Regions from separate parts of the Allobosea sp. 124 genome, predicted to be linked through region 3. Evidence: riboswitches for the same ligand, from Rfam matches in the RefSeq annotation. Region 3 holds a riboswitch; each other region holds the start of a gene.
The links. Region 3 has a riboswitch for cobalamin ahead of C8D03_RS06350 (TonB-dependent receptor plug domain-containing protein). Riboswitches for the same ligand answer to the same signal wherever they lie in the genome.
Positions count from the first base shown of each region.

Region 1: it holds a riboswitch for cobalamin, as region 3 does, so the genes downstream of both, C8D03_RS15835 (ABC transporter substrate-binding protein) here and C8D03_RS06350 (TonB-dependent receptor plug domain-containing protein) in region 3, are expected to answer to the same signal.
Region 2: it holds a riboswitch for cobalamin, as region 3 does, so the genes downstream of both, C8D03_RS05850 (CbtB domain-containing protein) here and C8D03_RS06350 (TonB-dependent receptor plug domain-containing protein) in region 3, are expected to answer to the same signal.

Region 1 is NZ_PZZM01000001.1:3,334,331-3,338,267, reverse strand. Features, by position in the region: gene C8D03_RS15845 (ABC transporter ATP-binding protein) at 1-97, opposite strand, end outside; gene C8D03_RS15840 (FecCD family ABC transporter permease) at 94-1,131, opposite strand; gene C8D03_RS15835 (ABC transporter substrate-binding protein) at 1,128-2,138, opposite strand; cobalamin riboswitch at 2,458-2,670, opposite strand; gene C8D03_RS15830 (hypothetical protein) at 2,770-3,039, opposite strand; gene C8D03_RS15825 (TIGR02301 family protein) at 3,257-3,688, opposite strand; gene C8D03_RS15820 (NUDIX hydrolase) at 3,685-3,937, opposite strand, start outside.
Region 2 is NZ_PZZM01000001.1:1,226,062-1,229,998, reverse strand. Features, by position in the region: gene cobW (cobalamin biosynthesis protein CobW) at 1-494, opposite strand, end outside; gene C8D03_RS05860 (DUF1636 family protein) at 499-888, opposite strand; gene C8D03_RS05855 (CbtA family protein) at 906-1,637, opposite strand; gene C8D03_RS05850 (CbtB domain-containing protein) at 1,650-1,826, opposite strand; cobalamin riboswitch at 1,864-2,050, opposite strand; gene cobU (bifunctional adenosylcobinamide kinase/adenosylcobinamide-phosphate guanylyltransferase) at 2,221-2,739, shown strand; gene cobO (cob(I)yrinic acid a,c-diamide adenosyltransferase) at 2,773-3,384, shown strand; gene C8D03_RS05835 (TetR/AcrR family transcriptional regulator) at 3,470-3,937, shown strand, end outside.
Region 3 is NZ_PZZM01000001.1:1,332,273-1,336,209, forward strand. Features, by position in the region: gene C8D03_RS06340 (c-type cytochrome) at 1-123, shown strand, start outside; gene C8D03_RS26045 (DUF6719 family protein) at 307-555, shown strand; cobalamin riboswitch at 822-1,022, shown strand; gene C8D03_RS06350 (TonB-dependent receptor plug domain-containing protein) at 1,217-3,085, shown strand; gene C8D03_RS06355 (ABC transporter substrate-binding protein) at 3,082-3,937, shown strand, end outside.

The sequences.
Region 1 (3,937 bases), 2.0 Mb from region 3:
GCCCGAGGATACGACCGGGTTCGGCCCGCAGCGTCACACCGTCGACGATCATCCGCCGCGCCGCGCTCCAGCGGACGTCATGGGCTGCGAGCGTCATACCGGGCGCCTCGCGCGGTAGAGGATCAGCGCGAAGGCCGGCGCACCGAACAGCGCGGTGACGACGCCGATCGGCAGGATCTGCTGCGGAACGAGAATGCGCGACAGGATGTCGGCAAGGATCATGAAGATCGCGCCGATCACCAGGCAGGCCGGCAGCAGCCGCGCATGCGCCGGCCCGACCAGGAACCGCGCCGCATGGGGGATGACCAGCCCGACGAAGCCGACCGTGCCGACGATGCTGACCATGGTCGCGGTCATCACCGCCGTCGTCGCAAACAGCACGATCCGCACCCGCGTGACCGCGACGCCGAGCGAGGCCGCCGCATCCGCCCCGAAGGCGAAAGCGTCGAGCACCTTGGCGTGCAGCATGCAGACGCCAAAGCAGATCAACGCGACCGGCGTCGCGACCCAGACATCCGGCCAGCGCACACCGCCGAAATTGCCGAGCAGCCAGAACATCACGCCGCGCGCCTGCTCGGCATTCGCGAGCGTCGTGACGATGGTTGCCGTCGCAGCATTGAAGAGCTGGGAACCGGCAACGCCCGCCAGGATCACGCGGTCGCTCGAACCGCCCGCCCCCGTCGCCAGCAGCGCGACCACGAGCAGCGCCACGACGGCGCCGAGGAAGGCCCCGCCCGAGATCGTCAGCACCGCGCCCCCGAAACCGAGGATCATCACCGCGACCGCCCCCGTCGAGGCGCCAGCCGAGATGCCGAGGATATAGGGCTCGGCCAGCGGATTGCGCAGCAGCGCCTGCAAGATCGCGCCCGACAGGGCCAGCGTGCCGCCGCAGAGCGCTGCCAGCAGTGCACGGCTTAAGCGGTAATCGAAGATGACGCCCTGCTGGATCGCGCTGACCGGATAGCCGAGATCGAACATCCCGTTGCCAAGCGCCTGGAAGGCGGTCGACAGCGGAATCTGCATCTCGCCGATGGTGACGGCGAGCGTGATCGCGGTCACCAGCGCCAGCAGCGCCGAGAGTACGATCGCGATCCGTGCCGGCCAGTTCGGCTCGATCGGTGCGTGGCTCACCTGGCGAACCCGAAGCTCTGGATAGCGTTGGCCAGCGCCTCGATGCCATCGACCGTATCGAGGCCGGCGCGGGTGGCGCCGACATCCATCACGACGATCCGGTTGCGGCGCACGGCGTCGAGCTTGCTGGCGACCGCATCCGTCCTGAGAAAATTCAGTTTCAGGTCTATATCGTCGGCTGGAAAGCGGCGCCGGTCCATCTTGACCACGACGATGACGGCGGGATTGCCGACAGCCACGCTTTCCCAGCCGACGAGCGGCCATTCCTCATTGGTGGTGATGATGTTGCGCGCCCCGAGCTTGGCCAGGATATAGGCCGGAACGCCATTCTTACCGGCCAGGAAGGCATCGCCCTTGACGTCCTTGCTCGAGAACCAGACGGTGACTGGGATGTCCTTGGCCGCATTGCCCGCGACAGCCGCCACGGCCTTCGCCTCACGCGCCTTGAGTTCCGCGATCAGCGCTTCGGCCCGGTCCGCGACATCGAACACCAGCCCGAACTCGCGGATGTTGCGATAGACCAGTTCCATGGTGAACATCTGCGTGCGGATGCCGTCGCCGGCACCGGAATTATCCTTGCCGACGCAATCGGACGGCGAGACATAGGCTGGCACCTTCAGCTTCGCGAACTGGTCGCGCTTGCCGACGATGCCGTTGGGGCCGACATGCCATTCGAACATCGCGGTGACGAGATCGGGCTCCTGCGCGACGACGGCCTCGAAGCTCGGATCGTTATCGGACAGCCGCTTCACCCCGGCATTCGCCGCCTCGAAGCGCTTCGCCACCGGGCTGAACCAGACGGCGGTGCCGACGACCCGGTCGCCGAGACCCAGCGCGTAGAGGATTTCGGTCTGGGTCTGACCGATTGCGACGACGCGCTTCGGCGCCTTCTCGAAGGTGACCTGATGCCCGCAATTCTCGACCGTCACCGGATAGCGCGTCGCTTCGGCGCGGGCCGAGGCGACGCCCCCGGCGAGAAACGACAGGGCAAGGGCGAACGCGCGCAGGGAATGGCGCAGGCCACGGGCAGATCGGGTCATCATGAAATCCGGCTTGAAACGTAGGCAGGACGGCGCGACAGCGCGCGCCGCGGCGGGTTCAACGCCTACATGAAATGTAATAACATTACAATTTCTCATGCCATCAGCAAGCGGCACCGTGTGCCCGGATTGCCCGCCATACTGCTGGCTGTTTGAAAAAGACGTCTGCATCATCGCTAACCCCGTGACGATTGAGGGGCATGCGACGGGCGCGCGCGAGGAGCCTTCGGGGATTTGAAGGCCCGGCCCGTTCGCGCACGACCGATCAGGACACCCCGCCCGAAAGACCGTTCAGTCGATCAGGGCAGGTCTCCTGGCTCGCGGGTCGGGGCCTGTTCCGCCCGGCCTTCCCGGCGCAGGGTGCGCCAGTGGACAATGGACAGAGAGCTCGCCGCTTACAGTTGCGGGGGCAGCCTCGGCTTCGGCGCTGAACGCCTCACCGAATTCCCTCTTAGCTTCGGCCGAAAACGACCGAAGAACCTTGATCAAGATTCACGATAGAGGCGCAGCAGCCGCCGTCAAGGCCATGGGAACAAACACAGCAGCGGGTGAACGAACACCGCACCCGGCGCATCATGCGCTCAGGTTGGAGCCCGGCTCAGTGCCGCGTCCCGCTGCTGAACGCACCGCCGCGCAGCTTGTCCGGCAGGGCTTCGGCGAAGACGGCTGTCGCCTCCTCGCCATAAGTCTCAACCAGCGTGCGGAAGGCAGCGAAGAGCGCTGCATGAGCCAGCGCGTCGCTGTCCAGCCCGTCCTGCTGGGCCTCGGCGAAAGCGTCCTCGACATAGCCATAGGCGACGCGGCGCGCGTCGTGGCTCTCCTCGGCGAGGGTGAGGTCAAGCGGCAGGTCGTCGGAAATGATGGACATGAAGGCGAGGGCTCTGCGGCTTGCTTGAACGGGCTCGTTATCGCGCGAATGCTTGTCTTGCCTGGCGCGAATCGTGCCAGTTCCGGCCCGCTTCGCGACGATCGACGTCATCTGAAACATAGGCCGTGCCAGAGCGGGACGCTACCGTGCCCTTTAGGAAAGGTTAACGCAGCCGGGCAAATCGCGCGGGAAAATTCAGTTCGGCGCGCCCTGTCACCTATCCGCCATAGCGGCCGGCCAATGCGCGAGCGAGGCGCTCGCCCTCCCCCGCCAGGCGCGTCGAAGCCTCCTGGCTGCCGTCGGTGCAGGCGCGGTGCGTCTGCGAATAGGCCCGGAAGCCGCGGTTATAGGCGCTGGTCAGGCGCTCGCGCCGCACCGGCGTCCGGCCTTCGGCCTCGACCAGGGCGGTCATGCGGTTGCGCCAGTCCTGCGCTTCCTTGCCGGCACAGAGCGTGCGGAGATAGGCCAGCGACCCCATGATCTCGGCGAGCTTCAGCAGTTGCGGCTCGTAGGGCGGTGGTGGCGGCTCGGGCGCTGGAGCGGGTTCGGCCGGCTTCGCCGCGGCCGGTGGGCGCTGCTGCGCCAGCGCTGCGCCGGTTGGCACCCCCGCCAGCAGCAGCGCGAGCAGGCACAGCGCGGCCCGCCTCATGCGTCGCCTCCGGCTTCGATCAGGATGCCGCGGGCGCGGCGCAGCACATCCGCGAGTTCGCGCGTCGTCGGCAGGCCGCCAAGCCTGAGCGGATCGGCCCACATCACCGCGCCGGCTTCCGGGCCGGTCTGTGGCTCGCCGGAAAGCCATTCCCCGACGAAGGAAGCGACGACGAAATGATGCGTGATCTCGCCCGCCGCATCGCGGCCGAAGATTTCGACATGGCGGTTGAAGCCGAGAATGCGGGCC
Region 2 (3,937 bases), 110 kb from region 3:
GCTTGCGCGGCCATCGCCTCCGGATCGTCGGCGAACTGGCCCTCGGCGACGGCCGGCCCGTCGACCACGGCGATGACACCGTCGACCGTGACGCGGGCGCGGATCGCCGGCCAGTTGAAGGCCTGGACCAGCGGCTTCGGCAAGGCGAGCCCCGAGGTCTCGATCAGGATATGATCGGGGGGGTTGGCGCGGTTCAGCAGCTTTTCCAGCGCCGGCACGAAATCATCGGCCACCGTGCAGCAGATGCAGCCGTTCGGCAGTTCGACGACATCCTCCTCGGTGCAGCCGGAAATGCCGCAGCCCTTGAGGAATTCGCCGTCGAAGCCGAGATCGCCGAATTCGTTGACGAGCACGGCGAGGCGCTTGCCCTGGGCGTTTTCGAGCAGATGGCGCACCAGCGTCGTCTTCCCGGCACCGAGAAAGCCGGTGACGATGGTGCAGGGGATTTTGTCGAGAGCCATTTTGCCCGGGGCCGGGCTCTGCGGGGCGGTCATGATGTCATCCTTGCTGGCGCGCCGGCATGGGCGGCACGCGTGCGACCACGCCCTTGCGGAAGCAGGGCGGGCGCTCTTTCCAGGGAACGATGCCGTTGGCGCTGGCGGCATAGGCCGTCGCCGCGCCGACGATGTCGTCGAGATGGGTTTCGGTGTCGAGATCACCGATCAGGTAGGTCCATTTGCCATCGGCTGCGAGCGCGATGGTGCAGGGCCGCTTGCAGACGGCGAGGCATTCCGCCGTGACGACCGTGATGCCGGGCGCGCCGTCGGCGAGGCGCTGCGTCAGCGCTTCCGCGAGCGCCGTTCCCGGCTGGTCGAAACCATCCGGCAAATCCTCGCGGACACGCCTGCAGGCCGTGCAGACATGGATGGTGAGATCGCCTTCGGACATGGCGCCGGCCTTCCCCGTCACCGCGCCTCTGCGCGGCGGGCGAACCAGGGCCAGAGCCGGCCCACGGCGAAGCCGGTGGCGAGCCAGAGCGCGGCCTGGATCGCCAGCGAGAGCGCGGCGAAATGAGCGGCGACCTCGGCGGGCACCTTGCTCTCCGGCGCAGCCGGATGCGGCGCTCCGACGATGTGAGGCACCAGCATCGCCAGCACGGCCAGAGCGCGCAGCCAGGGCGCCTCCATCCGCAGGAAGACGAAGAGCCCGCCCGCGGTCACCAGCGCGGTGACGATCCACCAGAGCTGGCGCTGTTCGAGCGCGGCCGAGGCGGCGCCGGGCAGTTCGGGCGCCAGCCCCATCGCCGGCACGAGGCCGAAGGCGAGAAACCCGCAGGCCGCCCAGATCAGCGCCCGGCGCTCGTCGATGTCGTCATTGGCGGCGATCATCCCGGCCAGCAGCAGGGCGGCGAAGCCGATCGCGGTGGCGACGGTCACCAGCGTGGTGAAGAGCGTCCGCTGCAGGCCGTCCTGCGGCTTCCATTCGGCGTGCTCGCCATGGTTTTCCGCGCCATGCGCGAGAATGATCTTCGCTTCACCGGAGAAGGCGGCTTGCGACGGCGCGACCGCGCGCAGCGCGGCCTCATAGGTCTCGGCCTTGAGGATCAGCGGGGTGGTGGTGACATGCTGGAGAGCGGCGACGATGAGCCCAGCCAGAAGCCCGGCCAGAAGACTGACCGTGAGAACACGATTGACCATGATGTCTTTCCCTCAGTGGCAGGGAAAGGCGAGGCCGTGACGCGTGTCATGGGCCGCGTTGTGAACGCTGGCCGACGCCGCGAATCCGACCGTGTAGACCAGCACGAAGCCGAGCACGAGCGCTGCCGCGACGGCCTTGGCGCGTTCGGAGACGCTGGCCTGAGAGGGGGAAACCGAAACCGTATTCATCGTTGTTCTCCTGGCCGCCCCGCCGGCGGCCTGTTGGAAATGCGGATCAGACGACGGCAGGTCTCCTGGCTCGCGGGTCCTAGCGTTTCGCACCGCCTTCCCGGGATCGCTCCCAGTGGCCGATGGCGCGAAACTCGCCGCTTACAGTTGCGGGGGCAGCCGCGGTATCGCACCGCGTTCCCTTTTCACCTCCTTGCGGAGGCACCGTCTCGGAGATCATTAGCCATGTGCGGTGGGCTGTGCAATGCAGTTGCCTCGCTTCCATCCGAGCCCTCATCCTGAGGAGCCGCGAAGCGGCGTCTCGAAGGATGGTCCGGCGTGCTCTGGAGCATCCTCCGAGACGCGGACTGGCGTCCGCTCCTCAGGATGAGGGCTGGTCTCATGGCCACCCGACATGACCGCAGACATTGCACATCTCACCCTCGTCCTCGGTGGCGCCCGCTCGGGCAAGAGCCGCCATGCCGAGGCGCTGATCGAGGCGCTGCCGCCGCCCTGGAGCTACATCGCGACCGCGCAGGCCCGGGATGACGAGATGCGCGACCGCATCGCCGAGCACCGCGCGCGTCGCCCGGAGCAATGGATCACGCAGGATGCGCCGCTCGAGCTGCCCGGGGCGATGGCCGGGCTTCCGGTCGGGCGGCCGGTGCTGGTCGATTGCCTGACGCTCTGGCTGACCAACCTGATTCTGGCAGAGCACGACACGGCCGCCGCCGCCGCGGCCCTGATCGCGGCCTGCGAGCGGGCCTCCGGGCCGGTCGTGCTCGTCTCCAACGAGGTCGGGCTCGGCATCGTGCCGGATAATGCGCTGGCGCGGCGATTTCGCGACGAGGCCGGCCGGCTGCACCAGGCGATCGCGGCCCGGGCCGGCCGGGTGGTCTTCATGGTCGCCGGCCTGCCGATGCAGGTGAAGTGAAACCGTGAAGTGAAGGCGTAAAGTGAGGACGAGATGACGACCGAGATCGACGACGCCGCCCGCCACAAGGCGAAGATGGCAAAGCGCAAGGCGGTGCAGGATGCCGAGGTCGCCGCCAAGACGGTCGAGAAGGGACTTCTCATCGTCAACAGCGGGCCGGGCAAGGGCAAGTCGACGGCCGCCTTCGGGCTCGTGCTGCGCGCCCTCGGCCATGGCTGGCGCGTCGGCGTGGTGCAGTTCATCAAGGGGGCCTGGGAGACCGGCGAGCGCAAGGCGCTCGAGACGTTCGGTGACCAGATTGCCTGGCACACCATGGGCGAGGGCTTCACCTGGGAGACGCAGGACAAGGCCCGCGACATCGCCGCCGCCGGCCGCGCCTTCGACAAGGCGAAGGAGCTCATGGCCGACGAGACGATCCGCCTGATCGTGCTGGACGAGCTCAACATCGCGCTGCGCTATGACTACCTGCCGCTGGCCGATGTCGTCGCCACCCTCCGCGCCCGCCGGCGGGACCTGCACATCGTCGTCACCGGCCGCAACGCCAAGCCGGAGCTGATCGAGGCCGCCGACCTCGTCACTGAGATGACGCTGGTGAAGCACCATTTCGCCGCCGGGGTGAAGGCGCAGGTCGGAATCGAGTTCTAGCGACCGGCAGCATGCGTCCGCTTGACGGGGCCTGGCTTTGCTCGCAGATTGAATTTGAATTCAGGTTCAATTTATCGAGACTCTCATGGCCGGCGTCCCGAAGCAGCCACGCAAGAACGGCAAGCGCGAGGCGATCCTCGCCGCCGCCCGCCAGATCGTCTCGGAGGTCGGCTTCCAGGAGACCTCGATCGCCGCGGTCGCTTTGGCCAGCGGCGTGTCGACGGGCAGCGTCTATTCCTATTTCTCGTCCAAGGCCGAGCTGATGGCGGAGATCGTCGCGGCGGTCTCCTCCCGCGAGCTGTCCGTCCTGCGCGCGATCGCCGCCAGCGACGCGCCCGTCCCCGAGCGCCTGACGGCGGCGGTGGAGGCCTTCGCGAGACGCGCCTTCGCCAACCGGCGCCTGGCCTGGTCGATGATCGCCGAGCCGGCCGATCCTGCGGTCGATGCAACGCGCCTCGACTACCGGCGCCAGATCGCCGGCATCTTCCGCGCGCTGGTGGTCGAGGGCGAGGGGCAGGGCGCGTTCCGCCCCGTCGATCCGGATGCCGCCGCC
Region 3 (3,937 bases):
CAGACCGAACTCTCGCTGCGCGTCTTCCTGCAGACGCCACATGGCAACATGCCGCGCTATCAGCTCACGCGAGACGAAACCGACGACGTCATCGCCTATATCATGAGCCTCAGAGCGCGTTGACTTCGGGGCGTGGCGGGCCTCCGGGGCCGGCTCGGACTTTGCGTCCCCACGACGGCCTCGGCCCTTGAGGCGAAGGAGCGTGAGTTCGCCATAGCCGGCGACCTGATCGAGCGGAATCCCGTTTTGACCAGCCAGCCCCGCGAGCGTAGCGTCGGAGCACTGTCTCAATTTTGGAGCGGGCCAATGAAGCGTCTGATCGTTACCTGTACCGCCCTTCTCGCAATTGTTTCGCCCACGATCGCACAGGAGGTGCTGAAGAAGGAGCCTGCCGCCGGTGTCCTCCGGTATGGCGAGAAAGTTCTCGTCGAGAGCCGGAAATGCTCGAAGGGTCAGGTGATGGAGGTCACCGGGGGCCGTATGCCGAGCCGCGGCACAAGAAATACACAGGCTCCGTCGACGCCCCGGGAGCGACGCTGCGTGCCGCGCGCCTGATTGCGAGCCACATTCGCGGCGACCCGACACGATTCGAACCTGCGACCCTGGCCCCTGGACCTGACCCGGCACAAATCCCTTGCCGCCGGAGCGATCGCGATCGGCTGGATGGAGCGGCGTCCTCCGAAGCTGGCTTCGAGCACCGAAGGCGTAAAAACTCCTTCTATTTATCAGATAGTTACGGGACACCCATTGGCTTGAAGAGCGATCTGAATCGGGGCAGGCAGGGCCGCGGCGCCGGCCAATTGACCCCGCCGCTTTTCCGCCTTACTCGTAAACGAGACGGTTCCCTCACGGGATCAAAAGGGAACGCAGTGCGGATGGTTCGCCATTCTATGCTGCGGCTGCCCCCGCAACTGTAAGCGGCGAGCCTTATCGCCACACGCCACTGGGACCTCGGCCCTGGGAAGGCGGTGACAAGGCACTGACCCGCGAGCCAGGAGACCTGCCGTCAGTCGTGGTCACACGCGAACACGTTCGGACGGGGTGTTTCGATCGCTGCTCGACTGTCTGCCCCCTGACCGGGGCAAACGGGAGATCGCGTTCGCGGTGACGTGCCACAGACGTCAACGCCCGAGGTCTCATCGTGATCCGTATCCCCAAGGCCGCCCAGCGCGGTCCTTCTTCCGTTATCCGCTGTTCTCTTGCTGCCGCCGGCATCGTGCTGTCTCAAACAGCCCATGCCCAGTCGCCGACCGAAATCATCGCGCTCGACCAGATCGTCGTCAGCGCGACCGGCACGCCCACTCCCGCCAGGGAGGTCGCCAGTTCCGTCACCGTCATCACGGCCCGGGAGATCGAAGTCCAGCAGCGCCGCACCCTTCCCCAGGCACTCGCGGCCGTGCCGGGGCTCAACATCGTCCAGATCGGCGGCCCCGGCGGCCAGACCTCGGTGTTCATGCGCGGCACCAACTCCAACCACGTCAAGGTCATGATCGACGGCATCGAGGTCAACGATCCCTCGACGCCGAACCGCTCCTTCGATTTCGGCTCGATGCTGACCAACGACATCGAGCGCATCGAGGTGCTGCGCGGTCCTCAGAGCGGTCTCTATGGCGCCAATGCGCTGGCCGGCGTCATCTCGATCACGACCAGGCGCGGCGAAGGGCCGCCGAAGGTCACCGCCTCCGTCGAAGCGGGCTCCCACGGCACCTTCAACCAGGCGATCAGCCTGAGCGGCGGCGGCGACCGCTTCAACTACTCCTTCAACATCGCCCATTTTAGATCCGAGGCAACGCCGGTCACGCCGCCCGACCTCGTCCCCGCCGGCCGGCGCATCAACCCGAACTCCTATGACAACTGGAGCTATTCGGCGCGGCTCGGCTTCAAGCTGACCGACACCGTCAGCCTGAGCTGGATCGGACGCTACAGCGACGGCTACCTGCTCTCGACCGGCGATTCAGGCTTTCCGAGCCGCCCCAACGGCTTCCGCTCGAGCCAGGACTACAAGCAGGCCTTCACGCGCGGCGAGATCGTCTGGGACCCGCTGGACGGCCGCTTCGTCAACCGCTTCGGCATCGCCTACACCAACCAGGATCGCAGCAACCGCACCGCAAACGCTGCAGGCCTTCTCGGCACGCCGACACCCAATCTCGGCGAGCGCACGAAGTTCGACTGGCGCGGCGATCTCAGGCTGACCGAAGGGCAAATGCTGGTGATGGGCCTGCAGCACGAGAACGAGCGCTATGAATCGCGCACGCTCACGGCGTCCACCGGAAACACCGGCGCCTTCGTCGAGCTGCAGTCGAACTGGACCGACCGCTTCTTCACCGTCGCCAACATCCGCTACGACAACGACGAGGAGTTCGGCGGTCACACGACCTACCGCCTGGCGCCGGTGTTCATCGTGCCCGGCACGGAGACCAAACTGAAGGCGAGCTACGGCACCGGCTTCAAGCCGCCGACGCTGAGCGAGCGCTTCAGCGATTCCAGGCCTGCCTTCAATTTCTTCGGCAATCCCAACCTGAAGCCCGAAGAGAATTGCGGCTGGGATGTCGGTTTCGAACAGCCGCTGCTGAACGACCGCGTCCGCTTCGGCGCGACGTATTTCCACAACGACATCGAGAACCTGATTACCACCAACCTCACGCGCGATTCCTACGCCAATGTCGGCAAGGCCACGACCAAGGGCGTCGAGGCTTTCGCGGCTCTGGAACTGACGCCGGAGTTCAAGGTGCGGGCCGACTACACCTTCACGCTCGCCAAGGACGAGATCGCGCGCTGGGAACTCCTGCGTCGGCCGCGCCACAAGGCGAGCGTGACCACGACCTGGACACCGATCGAGAAGCTCTCGCTCTCCGCGACGCTGATCTATGTCGGGGACCGCGTCGACGGGAACCGCGACTTCTCGATCTCGCGGATGCGGGCGACAGGAGCAGCGACCGTCAACATCGCCGCGGAATACAAGGCGACGGAGCAGCTCACCGTCTTCGGCCGCGTCGATAACCTGTTCGACAAACGCTACGAGAACCCGGTCGGCTTCCTCGCACCGGGCCTCGGCGCCTTCGCCGGCTTGCGGGCGACGCTGTGATCCTCGGCCTTGTTCCAGCTGGCGGCCGTCAAGCCGCCCGCGCCTTCCTGCTCGGCTGCCTTGCCGTCATCACAAGCGCCGCGTGCGCAGCCGCCGAGGAGAACCCGGCCAAGCCGCGCCGGATCGTCTCGCTGAACATGTGCACCGACGAACTCGTGCTGCGCCTTGCCGACCGGCAGGCGATCACATCGGTCACCTGGCTTTCCCAGGACCCGCGCAACGCCAACATGGCGGCGATCGCCGAAACGATTCCGGCCAATCACGGCCTGGTCGAGCAGGTGCTGAGCCACAAGCCCGATCTCGTCATCGCCGGCGCCTACACGACGCGGACCACCGTCGCGCTGCTGAAGCGCGTCGGTGCGACGGTCAGGGAGTTCGGCGTGCCGCGCAACATTGCCGCGATGCGCGCCCAGATCGAGGAGATGGCAGCGCTGCTGGGAGAGCCGGCGCGCGGGGCCGCGCTGGTCGCCGAGATCGACGCGCGCCTGGCCCGCCTGGCGGCCGAGCCTCGGCCGTCCAGAGCGAAAGCGCTGGTTCTGCGCCCGAACGGCTTTACCGTCGGGCGCGGCTCGCTCGTCGACGAGATTCTGACCCGAGCCGGCCTGGTCAATCGCGCGGCCGAGCTGGGCATCGACAATTACGGCCAGATCGCGCTGGAAACCGTCGTGCTCGGCGAAGCCGATCTGCTGATCCTGAATACGACTCCGGACGGCCCGCCCTCGCTGGCGCATGAAATCCTGCATCACCCGGTGCTCATGGCGCTCGGCAGCCGGGTCAAGCTCGTCGCTCTGCCGTCCAGGCTCTGGACCTGTGCCGGGCCGGCGGTGATCGACGCCATCGAGCTGCTGAGGC